Regions from separate parts of the Micromonospora sp. WMMC241 genome, predicted to be linked through region 1. Evidence: riboswitches for the same ligand, from Rfam matches in the RefSeq annotation. Region 1 holds a riboswitch; the other holds the start of a gene.
The links. Region 1 has a riboswitch for S-adenosylmethionine ahead of O7598_RS01770 (aminotransferase class V-fold PLP-dependent enzyme). Riboswitches for the same ligand answer to the same signal wherever they lie in the genome.
Positions count from the first base shown of each region.

Region 1 (5,393 bases):
GGTGTTGCCGTTGATCCAGTTCTGGGCCTCGTCGATGTAGCGGGTGAGCTGGCTGTCGGACAGGTGCAGCGGGCCGGTCTTGAGCCAGTCCTGGATCTGCCGGACGCCCTGGGAGGACTTCTCGCTCAGCTCGGGCACGCCCTGGATGAACTCGTTGACCACCAGTGTCAGCGTGCCGACCACCGCGGCGAGACCGCCGACAAGCACCACGCCGGTCGCCAGCGACCGGGGGAACCGGGCCTTGAGCAGCCAGCCGACCGCCGGGGCGAGCAGCGCCGAGAGCAGTAGGGCGACGGTCAGCGGGATGATCACGATGCTGATGGTGCCGACGATCTTGAGCAGGGCCCAGGTGACGATCCCGATCACGATCAACCGCCAGCACCACGCGGCGGCGATCCGCAGCGCGTGCGGCACCTCGGTGTCGTCGCGGCTGACCGTCGAGTTGTGCATCGCGGCCGGCGGCTCCGCGCCCACTACCGTCGCCGCCGCCGGCGCCGCCGGACCGGGCGCGCCGGGGGAGGCCACGCCGCCCGCCTCGCCGGGAGTCGGGTCCGCGTCGGACCGGCCGGCCGCAGCCGCCTCACGACCCGACTCGTACGCGCGGCGGAGCCGTCCGCGCATCCGCTCGAAGCGGCTCAAGCGCACCTCCCGCAAGAATGGTCCACCCACGTCACAGGTGGGACAGGATACGTCCGACCGGCCCACCGTAGGGCGGTCCCGCCACACATTGCCCCGTCGCGGCCACCGGCAACCACGACGGGACCGCCCGTGGGGCGCGCGGTAGCGTCTTCGCGTGACCGCCGACCAGAGTCTCGACGCCGGGCTGCCCATCCGCCTGCTGCACGATCGCGTGCTGGTGCGTACCGAGGGCGGTGAGGGGGAACGCCGCTCCACCGCCGGCATCGTCATCCCGGCGACCGCGGCGGTCGGCAAGCGGCTGGCCTGGGCCACCGCGGTGGGCGTCGGGCCGCACGTGCGCTCGATCGTCGCCGGGGACCGGGTGCTCTTCGACCCGGACGACCGCTCCGAGGTCGAGCTGCACGGCCGGGCGTACGTGCTGCTGCGCGAGCGTGACGTGCACGCGGTGGCGGCGGAGCGGGTGGAGAGCAGCGACACCGGCTCCACCGGCCTCTACCTCTGACGGCCGGCTCCGCCGGCTCTACCTCCAGCGCCGCGCCGTTTGCGGCGCGTCCCGGCGGGAAGCCCAGGCACCTCAGCGCGCCCTGGGGAGGGACCATGCCGATCGTGATCAAAAGGATTCTCGCCTGGGGGTTCCTCGCGTTCCTGATCTATTTCATGGCGTTCCGGCCGGACGGGGCGGCGCAGCTGTTCCGGGGCATCGGGGTCGCGCTGATGGCCATCGCCCAGGGGCTGGGCGACTTCCTCACCGGCCTGATGGCCTGAGCGCTCAGCCGCGCGGATACCACGGGTGCGGGCCGTGCCCGATCGGCGGCGGTGGCGGGGCCAGCACCACCGGGATCGGCACCACCGGCTCGTCCGGCGCCTCGACCGCGCGCTGGGAGCCGTCCGGGAACCGCAGGTGGTAGCGCTGACCGTCCCAGACCCCGACCGGCGCCTGCGGGTCGCGGCCGACGAAGAACGACCGGTACGCGGCGATCGAGTCCAGCAGCTCCCGTTCCTCCCGCGCCGTCCGGTCCCGCTCGGCGGGCTTGCGGTCCAGCCCCCGGCGCATGCCGTCGCGCAGCAACGCCAACCGGGTCGCGGCGAACTGGTAGCCGCGCATCGCCTTCACCCCGCCGTCGCCGGCCACCCGCCGGGCCCAGGCGCGGGCGGCGTGCCGCCGGCCGAGGCTGCCCAGCGCCGCCACCTCGGGCGGGGTGAGCCAGCCGGCCCGGACGTAGTCGGGCAGGGTGCGCTCGGTGAGCCGCCCCTCCCAGGCGCGCAGGCCGACGGCCAGCCCCACCATGCCGAAGAAGATCGGCACCATCACGCCGATGTAGCCGTAGAGCACGATCACCGTCTGCCCGGTGGCCTGCGCCAGTGAGGGGATCAGGTTCCAGGTGCCGTGCAGCATCATGGCCAGCAGCAGGCCGGCGAGCGGGGCGAGGATCCGCACCCGCCGGTCGGCGGTACGCGCGGCCACGCCCAGCCCGACGCCGGTCATCGAGGTGAACAGCGGGTGGGCGAAGCCGAACAGCAGGATCCGCACGATGAAGATCGCGATGACCTGCTGCGCGCCGGTGGCCGGGCCGTATTCCTCCACGCCGGTGCGGTAGCCGTACCCGCCCAGGTAGAGGATGTTCTCCACCATGGCGAAGCCGACCGCGGAGAGCCCGCAGTAGACCAGGCCGTCGGTCACCCCGGAGAACTCCCGTCGCCGGAAGATCAGCAGCAGGATCGGCCCGGCCGCCTTGGTCAGCTCCTCGATGAACGGCGCGACCAGCACCGCGGTCAGCGCGGCGGGCAGCCCCCAGTCCTTGAACAGCCGTGCGCCCGTCTCGTTGACCAGCAGCGAGATGGCGGTGGAGACGAACGCGCCCCAGGCGAAGCAGAAGATCAGGTATTTCAGCGGCTCGGGTTCGTAGCGGTCGAGCCAGAGGAAGCAGGACACCAGCACCGGCACCGGCAGGATCGCCGCGATCACGCCGATCAGCAGCGCCTCGGCGCCCAGGCTCTCGCCCAGCGTGAACACCATGAACAGCGCACCGGCCGCGATCAGCAGCACCACCCCGGCCAGCGCCAGGAAGCGGCGCCAGCCGAGCCGGCGCAGCGGCATCCGCGGCGTCGGCGCCCCGGGCGGCGGGACGGCGGGCGCGGACGGCGGCGGCAGTGCTCCGCCGGGCGGGGTGACGGCCATGCGGTCAGCGTAGTCACCCGCGCCCCACTGTTCCGGCCGCATCACGACGGCTATGCTCCGCAACAGGTCACGAGCGCCAGCGTCAAGCCCCGGCTTGCTGGCCGGCAACCCTCGTCAGTTCGCGGTGGGGTGCCCCGGGTGATGACCGGGCCCAGCGCCGACACGCGTGCTGGGCAAGCGCGGACCCCTTCGGCGACATCCGGGGGTCCCCGGTGGCCCGGGAGGCTCCGCCATGACCGTCACCCTCGTCCCCGCCCCGCCCACGCTGCCCGGGCCGGTCCGACCGGACCCGCTCGGCGTGCTCGGCGTACCGGGAGAGATCAACCTGGACCACGCCGCCAGCGCGCCGTGCGCGCGGGCCGCGGCCGACGCGGTGGCCGAGCTGCTGCCCTGGTACGCGAGCGTGCACCGCGGCGCGGGCGCGCTGTCCCGGCGCTGCACGCTCGCCTACGAGCGGGCCCGGCAGACCGTGGCGGACTTCCTCGGCGCCCGCCCCACCGATCACGTGATCTTCACCCGGAACACCACCGACGCGGTGAACCTGCTGGCCCGGGCGCTGCCCGCCGGCACCACGGTGGTCACCTTCGGCGGTGAGCACCACGCCAACCTGCTTCCCTGGCCGCGCGGCTCGGTGCGGCTGCCGGTCCCGGACAGCCCGGCCGGCGCGGTCCGGTCCCTGAGCCTGGCGCTGGGCGAGCTGGCCCGCGACGCCCGGCCCGGCCTGCCGGTGCTGGTCTCGGTCACCGGCGCCAGCAACGTGACCGGCGAGCGCTGGCCGGTGGCCGAGCTGGCCCGGGTGGCCCACCGGTACGGCGCGCGGATCCTGGTGGACGCCGCGCAGCTCGCCCCGCACGCCCCGGTCGACGTGACCGCGTCGGACCTGGACTACGTGGCGCTCTCCGGCCACAAGCTGTACGCCCCGTTCGGCGCGGGCGTGCTGGTCGGGCGCGCGGACTGGCTGGACGCCGCCCCGCCGTACCTGCCCGGCGGCGGGGCGACCAGCCACGTCGGCGCGGCCACCCACGACGTCCGGTGGACCACCGGCCCGGCCCGGCACGAGGGCGGCACCCCGAACCTGCTCGGCGCGGCGGCGCTGGCGGCGGTCTGCGCGGCGTTCGCGGCGGTGGACCGGGCCGCGCTGCACGCCCGGGAGCAGGCGTTGCTGACCCGGCTGCGGTCCGGCCTGGCCGCGCTGCCGGACGTGGTGGAGCTGCGCACGTTCGGCCCGGCGGCGCCCCGGGTGGGCATCGTCAGCTTCGTGGTCGCCGGGCGGGACTCCGCCGAGGTGGCCGCGCACCTGGCGGCCCGGCACCGGATCGGCGTCCGGGACGGCCTGTTCTGCGCCCATCCCCTGACCCGGCGCCTGCTGGCCGAGGCCGCCGCCCGGTCCGGCCGCGCCGACCTTCCCCCCACCGCCCTGCGCGCCAGCCTCGGCCTGGGCACCACAGCCCACGAGATCGACACCCTCCTGGGGGCCCTGGCCACCCTCTCCCGTTGACCGTCGACGGTCAGCCGACCGGCGGGGCGGTGGGAGGTCGGGGCGCCTCGTCGGCCTGCTGGTCGCTGCCGTGGAACGCCTCGCGGACCAGGCGGTTCGCCTCCTCCTGCTCGATGCCGGAGGCCACCATCAGGTCGCTGGCGGCGGTACGCACCTGCGCGATCACCACGCTGCCGGAGAAGCCCACCCCCACGCCGTACGCCCGGCCGGCCTCGCTGACCGCGCGCAGCGTCCGCTCCCGGGCCTGCTGCGGCTCCTCCCCGACGGCGAACTCGTGCCGGAGCAGGCGTACCGACTCGGCGAGGTGGGCGATGGCGTCCGGCATCGGCTCGGGGATCGCCTCCTCGTCCTCGATCATGGTGACCGAGCGCCGGATCAGCGTGCCGCTGTTGCGCATCGCCCGGTCGATCGGCTCGGCCGCCTCCGCGTAGTGGGTCAGCTCGCTGCGCCGGTGCCAGCGGGCCGGCGAGATGGTGATGGTCTCCTTGGCGCCCTCGATCGCCTCGCTCAGCGCGGCCAGTTCCTCCTTGTTCTCCCGGAGCCGGAACAGCGCCCGCTGGGCCGCGCCCCGGTCCCGGTTGCGCAGCGCCTCGGCGCACACGTCGAGCTGCTCGGCGAGCAGGTCCAGCGCCGGCCGCGCGGCCCGGTTGATCACCCGGAGCGGGTTGAGCGGGAGCAGGACGGCGGTGACCACGAGCGCGATGCTGCCGCCGATGAAGGCGTCGACGAAACGTGGGAACTCCAGGTTCTGGGTGGACGGGCTGAGCGTCACGATCAGCACCGCGGTCGCCGCCGCCTGGATCACGATGGCCACGCTCGCCCCGGCGAAGATGGTCAGCAGGATCGCCGAGGTCACCACCAGCGCGAGCTGCCAGGCGCCGGTGCCGAGGAAGTAGATCAGCACGTCGCCGACGAGGACACCGACCGCCACCCCGATGATCAGCTCGACAGTGCGCCGGAACCGCTGGCCGACCGAGGCGGCCAGCGTGCCCACCGCGGAGATCGGCGCGAAGACCGGCTGCGGGTTGTGCAGCAGCCGGTGCGAGACGAGGTACGCCAACCCGGCCGCGAGCCCGG
Region 1 is NZ_JAPZBF010000001.1:360,197-365,589, reverse strand. Features, by position in the region: gene O7598_RS01790 (AI-2E family transporter) at 1-639, opposite strand, end outside; gene O7598_RS01785 (GroES family chaperonin) at 794-1,141, shown strand; gene O7598_RS01780 (hypothetical protein) at 1,237-1,404, shown strand; gene O7598_RS01775 (PrsW family intramembrane metalloprotease) at 1,409-2,860, opposite strand; SAM riboswitch class IV at 2,884-3,004, shown strand; gene O7598_RS01770 (aminotransferase class V-fold PLP-dependent enzyme) at 3,051-4,316, shown strand; gene O7598_RS01765 (FUSC family protein) at 4,327-5,393, opposite strand, start outside.

Region 2 (5,393 bases), 2.2 Mb from region 1:
CCGCCGCGGACGGCGCCGGGCGGTGGCGACGGCTGTGGCACATCACGCTGCCCGGGCTGCGCCCGGTGATCGTCCTGCTGCTCATCCTGCGCCTCGGCGACGCGCTCTCGGTCGGCTTCGAGCAGTTCCTGCTGCAACGCGACGCGGTCGGCCGGCAGGCCGCCGAGGTGCTCGACACCTTCGTCTACCACTTCTCCATCGCCACCGGAAACTACGGCTACGGCGCGGCGGCCGGGCTGTTCAAGGCCGTCGTCGGCCTGGTGCTGATCCTGGCCGCGAACCGGGTGGCGCACATGCTCGGCGAACGAGGGATCTACTCGAAGTCATGACCGTGACCATCCGCCGGCCGTCCGGCGCCCGCGCCCGCCGCCCGGCCTGGGAGGAGCCACCGACCCCGGTCGGTCAGGGACTCAAGGCCGTCCTGCTCACGCTGCTGGTGCTCGGGGTGCTCTTCCCGCTCTGGGTGGTGCTGGTGACCAGCCTCTCCTCCCGGCAGACCATCGCCGACGCCGGCGGCCTGGTGATCGTGCCGAAGAGCATCGACACCTCGGCCTACCAGACCATCCTGGCCGGCGGCGCGGTCACCCGGGCACTGTGGATCAGCACGCTGGTCACCGTGATCGGCACGGCGATCGCGTTGACCGTCACCGTGCTGGCCGCGTACGGGCTGTCCCGGCCGACGTCGGTCGGTCACCGCTGGCTGCTGGCGTATTTCCTGATCCCGTTCCTGGTCTATCCGCCGCTGGTGCCCCGCTACCTGGTGGTCACCGGGCTGGGCCTGAAGGACACCATCTGGGCGTTGGTCCTGCCGCCGGCGATCAGCGTGTTCAACCTCGTCGTGGTGCGCGGCTTCTTCCAGGGCATCCCGCAGGAGCTGCTGGACAGCGCCCGGATCGACGGGGCCAGCGACTTCCGTACCCTGGGCCGGATCGTGCTGCCGCTGTCCCGCGCGGTCATCGCCGTGGTCGGCCTCTTCTACGCGGTCAGCTACTGGAACGTCTGGTTCGACGCGCTGCTGTTCATGGACCGCAACGACATGTACCCGATCCAGCGGGTGCTGCAGAGTTACCTGCTGGCCGGGCAGGCGCCGCACACCGCCGGCGGCACCACCGGGGTGAACATGCCGCCGACCGAGGCGGTCAAGATGGCGGTGGTGGTGCTGACCGTCGCGCCGATCGTCGCGGTCTATCCGTTCGTGCAGCGGCACTTCATCAAGGGCGTGCTGATCGGCGCGGTCAAGGGCTGATCAGAGCACCTGGGACAGGAACCGCCGCAGCCGGGGGTGCGCCGGCGCCTCGAACACGGCGGCCGGCGGCCCGGCCTCCAGCACCACGCCGGCGTCCATGAACGCGACAGTGTCCGCGACGGTGCGGGCGAAGCCCATCTCGTGCGTGACCACCACCATGGTCATGCCGGCGGCGGCGAGGTCCGCCATCACCGCGAGCACGCCCTTGACCAGTTCCGGGTCCAGCGCCGAGGTGGCCTCGTCGAAGAGCATCACCTGCGGGCGCAGCGCGAGCGCCCGGGCGATGGCAACGCGCTGCTGCTGCCCGCCGGAGAGCTGCGCCGGGCGGGCGTCGGCCTTGGCGGCCAGCCCGACCAGGTCGAGCTGCGCCCGGGCGAGCGCCACCGCCTCATCCTCGCCGAGCTTCTTCAGCTTGCGCAGCGCGAGCGTGACGTTGCGCAGCACGCTCAGGTGCGGGAAGAGGTTGAACTGCTGGAACACCATGCCGATGCGCTGCCGCAGGGCGTCCGGGTCGTCGCGCAGGACGCTGCGTCCGTCCAGCAGCACGTCGCCGCGGTCCGGCTCGATCAGGCGGTTGATCGTGCGCAGCAGCGTGGACTTGCCGGAGCCGGACGGCCCGATCACGCAGGCGGTGCCGCCCCGGGCCACGTCCAGGTCGGCGCCGCGCAGCACCCGGTGCGCGCCGAAGGCCAGGTGCACGTCGCGGACGGCGAGGCTGACCGAGCCGGCGGTGCTGGTGCTCATCGCGGGTTCCCTCCGGTCGGGGTGACGCCGGCCGGCGCCAGGTCGGGCTCGGGCTCGGGCGGCGCGGCCGGGCGGCCCTGCCGCAGCCGCCGGTCCAGCCAGTTGACCGCGTGCGTCAGCGGCACGGTCAGCAGCAGGTAGAACAGACCGGCGAGCAGCAGCGCGGACTGGTTGCCGGTGTTCGCCGCGTAGTCCTGCCCGATCCGGAACAGCTCCCGCTGGCTGGCCAGCAGGCCGAGGAAGTAGACCAGGCTGGAGTCCTTGATCAACGCGATGAGCTGGTTGACCCAGGCGGGCAGCACCCGGCGTACGCCCTGCGGGATGATCACCAGCCGCATCGACTCGCCCCAGGAGAAGCCGAGCGCCCGGGCGCCCTCCAGTTGGGCGGCCTCGACGCTGAGGATCCCGGCCCGGAAGATCTCGCCGAGGTAGGCGGCGGCGATCAGCGACAGCGCCAGCACGCCCAGCGGGTAGGGGTTGGGCCCCCAGACCTCCATCCCCAGCGGCGCCAGGCCGACGCCGATGAGCAGGATGGTCGCCGCGGCCGGGAGGCCGCGGAACACGTCGGTGTAGACCCGGGCCGGCCACCGCAACCATCGGGTACGCGAGATGCCCGCGACCGCCAGCAGCATGCCCAGCACCGAGCCGAGCAGGGCGGCGGAGACGGCCAGGATCAGCGTGTTGGGCAACCCGACGGTCAGCATCTCGGGCAGCGCCTCGCGCATCGAGTCACCGTCGAAGAAGGTTTCCCAGAGGGTGCGCAGTGGATCCATCGTTCCTCCGTCCGCCCTGCTCGTTCGCGGTTACCTGGTCAGGAGGCGGCCGACGGCGAGGGCACCGGGACCGTGCCGCTGCCGGGCGTGAAGTCGGCCGGGATCGGCCGGCCCGGGTAGTACTGCGCCTGGAGCCGGCTCCAGGTGCCGTCCGCGATCACCTCGTCGAGGCCCTTGTTCAGCGCCTCGCGCAGCTTGTCGTTGCCCTTCGCCACCGCGTACGCGGTCGGTGCCGGGCTGAGCTGCTTCGCCGCGACCTTGATCTTGCCGTTGCTGTCGGCGGCGGACTTGTCGCCGATCTCGGCCGGGGCGATCCAGGCGTCGGCGGTGCCGGCCTTGAGCTGGTTGACGGCGCCGTTGTAGTCGGGCACGCGCACCGGGTTCAGCTTCTCCCGGGTGGCGAAGTCGTCCTGCACGGTGCCCTGGACCACCACCACCCGCTTGCCGGTGAGCTGGTCGAAGCCGGTGAGCGGGGAGCCGGCGGGAACGTCCAGGCCGAAGTAGCCGAAGTCGTAGCCGTTGCCGAAGTCCACAGTCTTCTTCCGGGCCTCGGTGATGGTGACCGACGAGCTGCCCACGTCGAACTTGCGATTGTTGACCTGGGAGAGCAGCGCGGAGAAGTCGGTGCCGACGAACTCCACCTTCAGGCCGACCTTGCCGGCGACGGCGGTGAGCAGGTCGTTGTCGAAGCCGGTGAACTTCCCGTCCTTCAGGTAGACGTTCGGCGGGGCGTCGGTGAGCGTGCCGGCCCGGATCACGCCGGGCTGGAGCAGGCCGTACGGGTTGTCGGCCTGGTCGGTGGCGCCACCGCCGCCGCAGGCGGTCAGCGCGGTGGCGGTGAGCACGGCGGCGGCGCCGAGCGCGGCGACGCGGGTCAGGGCGGTACGGATACGCACAGGAACTCTCCAGAGTGGACGGACGCGCGGCGCGCGCCGGTGCTGGCGTCGCCGGGGCGCGGCGGAGCCGGGAGGGTGGATCGGGAAAGGGCTGGAACGCTCGGTCAGCGCGCGACGCGACAGCGGTCGCTGCACACCCGCATCAGGTCGACGTGGCGGCGCTTGACCAGCAGAGGGCGGGCCTGTGCGAGGGGTGGGGCGAACATCGGGTCTCCCTGGTCGTCGGTGCTGACCTGGGTGCCAGGCCACGCTTGCGCCGACGGCTGCCGGCGCCTGGTCCTCACCCGGAGCACCCCACCGTGGTGGAGGGTTGCCGGCCAGCGAGCCGGGGCTTGACGCTGGCGCTCATGACCTGCCGAGAAGGCTAGCAGCACGGGTCCGCCGGGCGTCCAGCCGTTATGACCACCCTCACGCGCCGTGCCTTACCGGGCGGCGCCGGCGCCCGCGACGCAGAATGGCCCGATGGACTCCCGGCGGGTGACCCTGGACGATCTCGGCGCCTGGCTGATCAAGGGCAACGCGGAGCAGGTGGACCTGACCGCCCGCTTCGCCGCCGACCCCCGGGTGGGGAGTTGGTGCGTGCGGCCCGGCTACCGGGTCCGCCTGATGCGCGCCGGGCAGCCGGTGGTTTTCTGGGCCAGCGGCAGTCGAGGCCGCGCGCCGTACGGCGTGTGGGGGGTGGGGCGGGTCGCCGGAGCGCCGGTGCCGGGGGAGCCGGGTGGGCCGTGGACGCTGCCGCTGGACCTGACCATTCTCGACGAGCCGTGGCGGGTGCGCCGGGCGTTGCTCCGCGCCGATCCGGTGCTGGCCGGCGCGGAGGTGTTCCGGCAGCCGCAGGCGGCGAACCCGTCCTACCTGACCGTGGCGCAGTTCGACGCGCTGCGGGGATACCTGCCCGACTAGGGCTTGCTATGCAACAAAGTGCATAGCAAGATGGCCGGCATGTCGCTGGAGCACGCCATCCTCGTCTCGCTGCTGGAGCAACCCGCCTCCGGCTACGAGCTGGCCCGTCGCTTCGACCGCTCGATCGGCCGCTTCTGGACCGCCACCCACCAGCAGATCTACCGCGTCCTCAAGCAGATGGCCGACGACGACCGGATCACCGGCGTCCAGGTCGACCAGGAGAGCCTGCCGGACAAGAAGGTCTGGTCGGTCACCCCCACCGGCCGGGCCGCGCTGCTCGGCTGGCTGCACGCCCCGGTGCGCCCGGAGGCCGTCCGGCACGAGCTGGCCGTGAAGATCCGCGGCGCCGCGTTCGACGACGCCGCCGGGCGCGCCGCCCTGCTCGCCGAGGTCGAGCGCTACCGCGCCGACCATGAGTCCGTCCTCGCCGGCTACCTGGCCGGCGAACGCCGCGACTTCGCCGACCCCGCCGCACCGGACGCCCGGGCGGCGCTCCAGCACGTCGTGCTGCGCGGTGGCATCGCGTACGAGCGGATGGTGCTGGCCTGGCTGGACGACGTCCTGGCCACCCTCCGCGCCCTCGACCCCGACCCCGACCCGGAAAGGCCCGCGCCGTGAGCGACCCGCTGCTGTTCCACCCGCACCGCTACGACCCCGCCGACCTCGACGAGACCTCCCGTCGACTGCTGCGCGCCACCATCGACTGGTTCGAGAACCGGGGCAAGCGCGCGCTCGTCGACAGCTACCACGAGCGCGAGTGGTACGCCGACTTCCTCGACTTCGCCGCCCGGGAACGCCTGTTCGCCACGTTCCTCACCCCCGCCGGCGCCG
Region 2 is NZ_JAPZBF010000001.1:2,534,426-2,539,818, forward strand. Features, by position in the region: gene O7598_RS11700 (ABC transporter permease) at 1-329, shown strand, start outside; gene O7598_RS11705 (carbohydrate ABC transporter permease) at 326-1,246, shown strand; gene O7598_RS11710 (amino acid ABC transporter ATP-binding protein) at 1,247-1,990, opposite strand; gene O7598_RS11715 (amino acid ABC transporter permease) at 1,987-2,763, opposite strand; gene O7598_RS11720 (ABC transporter substrate-binding protein) at 2,802-3,659, opposite strand; SAM riboswitch class IV at 3,902-4,012, opposite strand; gene O7598_RS11725 (hypothetical protein) at 4,122-4,562, shown strand; gene O7598_RS11730 (PadR family transcriptional regulator) at 4,602-5,180, shown strand; gene O7598_RS11735 (acyl-CoA dehydrogenase family protein) at 5,177-5,393, shown strand, end outside.
Region 2: it holds a riboswitch for S-adenosylmethionine, as region 1 does, so the genes downstream of both, O7598_RS11720 (ABC transporter substrate-binding protein) here and O7598_RS01770 (aminotransferase class V-fold PLP-dependent enzyme) in region 1, are expected to answer to the same signal.